3 regions of the Metabacillus sp. YM-086 genome follow, and region 2 is predicted to be linked to each of the others. Evidence: riboswitches for the same ligand, from Rfam matches in the RefSeq annotation. Region 2 holds a riboswitch; each other region holds the start of a gene.
The links. Region 2 has a riboswitch for cyclic di-GMP ahead of ACEWK1_RS17820 (EAL domain-containing protein). Riboswitches for the same ligand answer to the same signal wherever they lie in the genome.
Positions count from the first base shown of each region.

Region 1: it holds a riboswitch for cyclic di-GMP, as region 2 does, so the genes downstream of both, ACEWK1_RS06790 (nuclease-related domain-containing protein) here and ACEWK1_RS17820 (EAL domain-containing protein) in region 2, are expected to answer to the same signal.
Region 3: it holds a riboswitch for cyclic di-GMP, as region 2 does, so the genes downstream of both, ACEWK1_RS06500 (hypothetical protein) here and ACEWK1_RS17820 (EAL domain-containing protein) in region 2, are expected to answer to the same signal.

Region 1 is NZ_JBLUOI010000010.1:84,781-87,052, reverse strand. Features, by position in the region: gene ACEWK1_RS06805 (hypothetical protein) at 1-425, shown strand, start outside; partial or broken gene ACEWK1_RS06800 (PIN domain-containing protein) at 441-776, shown strand; gene ACEWK1_RS06795 (hypothetical protein) at 769-993, shown strand; cyclic di-GMP riboswitch class I at 1,199-1,291, shown strand; gene ACEWK1_RS06790 (nuclease-related domain-containing protein) at 1,370-2,074, shown strand; gene ACEWK1_RS06785 (hypothetical protein) at 2,090-2,272, shown strand, end outside.
Region 2 is NZ_JBLUOI010000045.1:30,203-32,474, forward strand. Features, by position in the region: gene ACEWK1_RS17815 (hypothetical protein) at 1-620, opposite strand, end outside; cyclic di-GMP riboswitch class I at 808-891, shown strand; gene ACEWK1_RS17820 (EAL domain-containing protein) at 960-2,272, shown strand, end outside.
Region 3 is NZ_JBLUOI010000010.1:17,570-19,841, forward strand. Features, by position in the region: gene ACEWK1_RS06500 (hypothetical protein) at 1-1,091, opposite strand, end outside; cyclic di-GMP riboswitch class I at 1,172-1,257, opposite strand; gene ACEWK1_RS06505 (5'-nucleotidase C-terminal domain-containing protein) at 1,389-2,272, opposite strand, start outside.

The DNA of each region.
Region 1 (2,272 bases), on a different contig from region 2:
TTGTTACAGCACTTTTATCCATTCACCTTCGAAATCAAGCACTAACAAAACTAGCAAGTAAGGAAGAATACTTCAGAAGAGAAGTAGAAAAGGTCGTAACGAAGAAAGATCAGTTAATAGCATTAAATGAAGTTAAAGAAAAGGAATTACAAGAAATGAAGAAAGAATTCATATGGAAGAAAAAAGCAGTCACAACGGACTTGTATATTCACAATAAAGAATTAGAAGGCTTAGAAAAAACATTAAAACCTAAAAGACGGCTGGCCAATTCTCTCATATTAAACACAATTATTTTGAAAGAGTTAGACAGATGTAAAGAAAATGACTATGAAATTGCGATCGATTCAAATGTATTTATGAAATTAAACAATGATTTATGTGACATCATCAAAAAATACAAAGTAGTCATAAGCCCTATTGTTTGAGATGAATGGAACGGATTAAAGAAAAATGAAGACCGAAATATTAGGGCAGCTGCTGCAAGAGCAAGTGATTTGTTCGATTATATGGTTAGCATAGGGAATGCAAGAGAAATTACGATGACTGAGGAACAGATCATTCAATTTAAAAAGGGTCTCACGATTAAGCTGACAAAAAAAGAAAATGATGATCGCATTATCGAGCATTATGCGTATGAAATGGAACATGGCAATTCTTCTATCATTGTAGCTTCAGATGATACAAACTTCGTAACGTCATCAAGATTAGCAGGACTAAAGGTAATGGAAATAAAAATACCACAATATTCATCAAATTGGAGTGAGTTAATTGCATAGTAGAAAAATGGAACGTGTAAGTGCGATGGGAATGTACGTATTTTCTTTCATGTTATTTCTATTAAGCGTCATAAACATGGCGTCATTTCTGGAACTAGGGTACGTGGCAATTCATATGGATGTTTACTTTTGTTTTGTTGGTGCAACAATTGCCATCTCATTATTATTTTATAGTGAAATAACATTTAGGCTTTTAAAAGGGATGAAAAAAATATAGGAATAGGTGTAGAAGTAGTCTTTCAAGTGAAAAGGAGCTCTTACGTCAGAAGCTATCAGTCAAATAATAGTAAAAACTTTTTTTGGAAAAAATGATATTTATCTGGAAAAACACTAAAAAAGACCTTATAATCAACATGACTAAATAACTATAAAATAACTTTCATTATGAAAATAGTAATGGTTCAATGACGATAATTGAATAGCTTTATTTTTGGCAAACTTTCCGAAAGGGTAGGACGCAAAGCCACGAGTCTAATATTCTATTAAATTAGAATGATGATCGTCGGGCTACCGATACACGAACTGTATTGTTACGACTACTGGCCGAAATATGTCTAGTAGTCTTTTTTATTTTAAAAAGGAGAAGTGAAGAGATGGCAACGATACATAAAGGCAGCAATGCTTTATCAAAGAAGGCAAACACATATTTAACCCTAGGTATCCTGTTTTGGATTCCACCAATAGCTTACTTCATTGCATTTTTCCAAGGCTTTCACTTTAATGGTATTTTTCATCTATTACCTATTGTACCGGGTTGGATTGGTGCCTACTTTTGGAGGAAATATTCAACATTGCGTGCTGGAATAAGTGGAGAAGAGCGTACAACAGAAATCCTGGCCAATCTCCCGGAAGGCTATGAGGTCTATAGTTCTGTTCAGCTTTCTACTGAGGAAGGAAGGGCTGAGCTTGATCATGTCATTATTGGGAAAAATGGAGTTTTTGTTGTTGAAGTGAAAAATCATAATGGAACCATTGCAGGTAATGAAGAAGACAGATCATGGACTCAACATAAGGTAGGGCGCAAAGGCGGAGAGTACTCAAAGGAAATGAGAAATCCAGTAAAACAGGTAAGACGTCAGGTTCATATCTTATCAAAGCATTTATCAAAAAATGGTATTAAAGTTTGGGTAGAAGGAAGTGTATTCTTCTCAAACCCTCAAGTAGAGGTATATGTAGAAACAAAGAAAACACCAGTTTTTACTTCATCATATGACCTACATGAATTCCTAACGAACTACAAACCAAGATACAACATAAAAGAAGCTGAATTAGAAACAGTGAAAAAACTTGTGAGCTAATATGGAGGAATTGATATGAAAATGAAACTAGTATTAGGTAGCTTATTTATTGCAGGAGCATTGGCAGGATGCTCGCAAAATGAGGAAGCAGCAAAAACAGAAGAAGAAATTCGTGAGGAAGTAAAAGCAGAGCTAGAGCAAGAAATGAAAGATGACTTAAAAGAAACATTGAAGGAAGAAATAAAGGCTGAATTAACG
Region 2 (2,272 bases):
TTCACTTCATTTTTAGCCAATTCTTGTTTTGCCCGTTCCAGTTCAATAAAGGCAGATACAGGATAAATAATTCTGTTTTGCTCTAATCTTGCTGGATTTACAAACTTTTCACGAAAGGCATCACGATTTGGCTTTCCATACACTCGTGAAACAACTCGGTCTAGCTTTTTGATTTCTGCAGAGAGATTGTTATAAAGAATAACTGTCTCATGATTCATGACAAGAGAATCATTGCGTTTTTTAAGCTCTAATCTTTTTGCCTCTACAGATCGTCCAACTTTTAAAGCATCAATATAAGTGGCTGCTTTATCAATTTGTTGTTTCACATTACTAGTTAATCTAGCTTCTAATTGAGTTTTAGCTGTGCTTTTCTTTAAGGAAGAAACAATAGTGACTGCTTTTTGATAATAAGTTTTCGTATCATTATAAAGCTTCATATCTATGTCTCTAATACCATTGTTTCTTTCCACAGACATTTGCCATTTTAATGATCCACCATAGCTTTCTGCTTTCTTCACAGCAAGTTGTGCTTCATTTAACGTTGCTGCACTTGCATTAATAGGGTAAAACGCTACAAATAGGAGAAACATGAAACCAATTGCGCTTCTAAATACCTTCACTCTGTGTTCACCTCGAAATAATAGTTGTAAAAGAAGTATAGTCATTTTTGAAAGCCCTGTCTTTATGAAATTGGAACCATTTCCATGCATGTTCGACATAACGTTCCACAAAACGATTCTCATAGTTAAAAAGGACTATTTTTTACAAGGTAAACATGATAAAATAAATGAAATAATTAAAAAAAATTCACTGAAAAGGCAAAATCATTGAAAAATGATGACGCAAAGCTACAGACCTACGGGGGAGACCTATGGTGGCTGAGTTACCAAAGGAATAACGATTTAGGGTTATTTCCATTTGGGAATAACCTTTTATTTTTGATTAAGTGGGGGATTGCTATGCTAAAGATTGGTCGATTACCTACAACCACACTTTTTGTATTCGCTTTCGTTTTTTTCGCCTGGAAGATCTTTATACATGATCCTTTACTAGAATCTTTAGGACTTACTTTCGTTCAAATCATTGTTGGAATTCTTAGCTTGATTTGGCTCATAAAAGCTTATAAAAGTATGAGTAAGAAAAGTAAATACTTTTGGCTTTTATTAGGAATCGGTGTCATTCTGACAATACTATCAAATACTTTATGGTTTAAGCACCAATTGTTTGAAAGTACAACCTTGTTTCCTGATAACTCTTATTTCATTTGGCTTTTAGCTTATATGTTCTATTTATCGGCCTTGATTTATAAAGTAAGAGAAATTAGTCTTATTGCATCAACTAGCTCCTACATATTTAATATCGTTGTTTTTATGATATCAGCTACAGCCGTTAGTGCACATTATTTAATAAGACCGAATATCTTAAAATCGGAATCTTTTATCATGATTATCACAAATATTGCCTATCCTATTATAAGTTTAAGTATATTATTTGTTATAACGATTCTTTACTATTTAATTCAACAAGTTAAACAAGAAGAGAATGTTTTTTTATATCTTATTATTGGGTTCTTTTTGCAAGTAATAGCTGATTCTTATTACGCATATCAAGCGACGATGGAAACGTATCAGCCTGGAGGTTTGTCGGATTTTCTATGGATGGTGTCAATCTTTTTGATAGGAATTGGAGGCTATTACGCTAAGAATAATAGTGCCGAAACAAGATTGCACATTATGAATCCATTCGATACTAGAGAAAGAATTTTTCCATACTTTAGTGTAATCGTTCTGATTGTTTTAGTTACACATAGTTATGAATGGAAACTAAATCTTCTTAGTTTAGGTTTGGTCATTGTTATGAACTTGATTATAGCTCGCCAACTTAGGGTTTTAACTAAAAATAAAAAGCTTGTGGAAGAGTATAAATTTTTGGCCTATCATGATCCATTAACTGGTTTAAATAATCGAGCTAGCTTTCAAGAGGATTTAAGTGAAAGATTGAATCATGCTACTAATAAAAGCATGGCTGTCTTATTATTAGACCTTGATCGATTTAAAGTAATAAATGATACACTTGGACATTATCGCGGAGATCACGTTTTGATAAAAACAGCAGAACGACTTAGCGACGCTTTAGATGATTCTGCTCAAATTTATAGACTAGGCGGAGACGAGTTTGTCATCGTTGTTTCTGAAGGTTTAGAAGAACAATGTTCAATGATAGCCCATAGGATATTAAATGAATTTACGCAGCCATTTCGAATAGATGAACA
Region 3 (2,272 bases), on a different contig from region 2:
TCTCCACCTTCTGTTGCCGTTTCTTGCTCTTTTTTTGGCTCAGTGTAGAAAACGGATTGTGAATGTAAAACATAATCACCATCTACTAGTTGAAAAGAAAGAAGCTCTTCTGAGGTTGGACTATAAATATCTGCGATAACTGGTGAAATGTCCATTCCATCAACACTTCTCTCATCAGCTCCAATTCCTAGATCTTCTACTTGCTTAATAAAAATTTGATCATTGTATATGGCAAAACTTACGCATTCAGGAGAGATAGCTTGCACCTTATTAGTGCCGTCGATATTGCTTTTGAAAAGTCGATTATTTTCTATAAAATATAGCTCATTACGATAAATTTGCATATCTCCAAGTGCATTTGCTTCAAATACTTTGCTCATCTGTCCTTCTTTCAGGTCAAGCTTATGTAAAGCATCTACTGTGAAGGAGTCCTTCATATAATTTGTTGTAAAATAAAGAGTTTCGTTTGCGATATTAAGATCACCTATTAAAATCTCAGATGGTGAGTCAAATAGCACCTTTACATCACTACCGTCTGTTTTCATACTAAAAAGTAACTCCTTTGTTGCATTACCAGGAAAAGATTCTAAACTGATAAAGTAGATCGTATCTTGGTAAAGAATAAAATTTGTGATGTTATGTTCTTGTTCATCACTAAAAACAATTTCTGCTCGTTCTTTTCCATCTTTTTTCGCCTTCCAAAGGGTAGAGCCCTTTAAGTAATAAACCCAATCTCCATCACTTGTGACTGACCAAATTTTGTCATATTCTTCTGTTACTTCATCCACAAAGTACTTCTTATTTCTATCTTGTTTGTTTTCTGTAAACAGATGATTTCCATTTGTATATAGTAACCAGTTTTCATTTTCATAGCTTAATTTAGCAGGTAAGATCGTGTCGCCGGTATATAAAGCAGCTTCTGGGGTATCCTCGTTTTCTTCTACATCTTCTTCTGTTCCTGTTTGTTGTAATGTTACAGCTTCTTCATTGGTTGTAACGCTTTCCTTTTTCATCACTTCTTCTTTTTTGTTAGAGCATGCACTTAACATCAATATACATATAAGACCAATTACTACTAACTTACTCTTCATGCTGTTTCCTCCTGAAATATGGTGTTTTCTAAAAAAAATAAAAAAGTTGACCACAAAAAACGGGCCAACTTTACTTATAAATTGGTAACCCAGCCGTCATTGCAATGCATGCTTTAGACCTGTGGCTTTGCGTCCCTGCTTTTCAACAGGTTTGCCTTTGTCTCTATTATTCTATTTTTCCACTATAATCTTATTTTACTATGAAAACATTAGATCTTCATCACTATTAAGATGCCAATTTTAACCAAAACCTAAAAAAGAAACAAGCCTATTTAACTCAGGCTTGTTTCTTTTGCATTATTCCGCTACATCCACAATACGACCTTCAATCACCGGTTCAACCGTCACAAGATTCGCCACATAATCTCTTAAGTTTTCCCAATCAGATAAACCTAAGTCTGTTACACGTCCTGCAGCGTATGCATCAGCGAATACTGTATAGCCGTCTCCACCTTTTGCTGTGAAGGCATTAGTTGCGATAGAGTATTCTTTTGCTGGGTCAAGTTGAACAAAGTTACCTTCTGTTTCTTCTACTTCAACTGATACGATTCGCTCACCTACTGGCTTGCTGCTGTCATAAGTGAATTTCATACCCGATATGTGTAAGAATCCACCACTTTCGTTTGGTGCTTGACTTACGCTGTGTTCAAGGGCAGTTAAGATTTCCGCTCCAGTTAGGTTCATTGTTGCTAGTGTATTTCCGAATGGTAACACTGTTAACACATCACCTAACGTAATTTCACCTGTATCGATAGAGGCACGAATTCCACCACTATTTTGCATAGCAATGACTGTATTTGGCTTAAATTGTTTCGCTTTCGCTAACATACCATCTGTAATTAAGTTTCCTAATTCCGTTTCGCTGTTACGTACACTTGGAGCTGTTGGATTTTCAGCTGTTGTACGTGGATTTGCTAGTTCTTTTGCTGCTGTTGCACCAGTTGAAGTGTCTCTTATAGTAGCAATTTGATCTGAGTACTTTTTCAACAATACAGCTGCATCCGCGTTTTCTTCTTTATCTGCTACTTTAATTAACTGAGCTGCTTCATTCGTAATAATGCCTTCATTATTAAACTCAACATCTACCGTACCTAGATATTCACTGTATTGGTCAGCTTGCACAATTAGGGTCGGATTTTTATCCACACCCGCTTTATCTTTGTTAACAACAGTACCAGAGT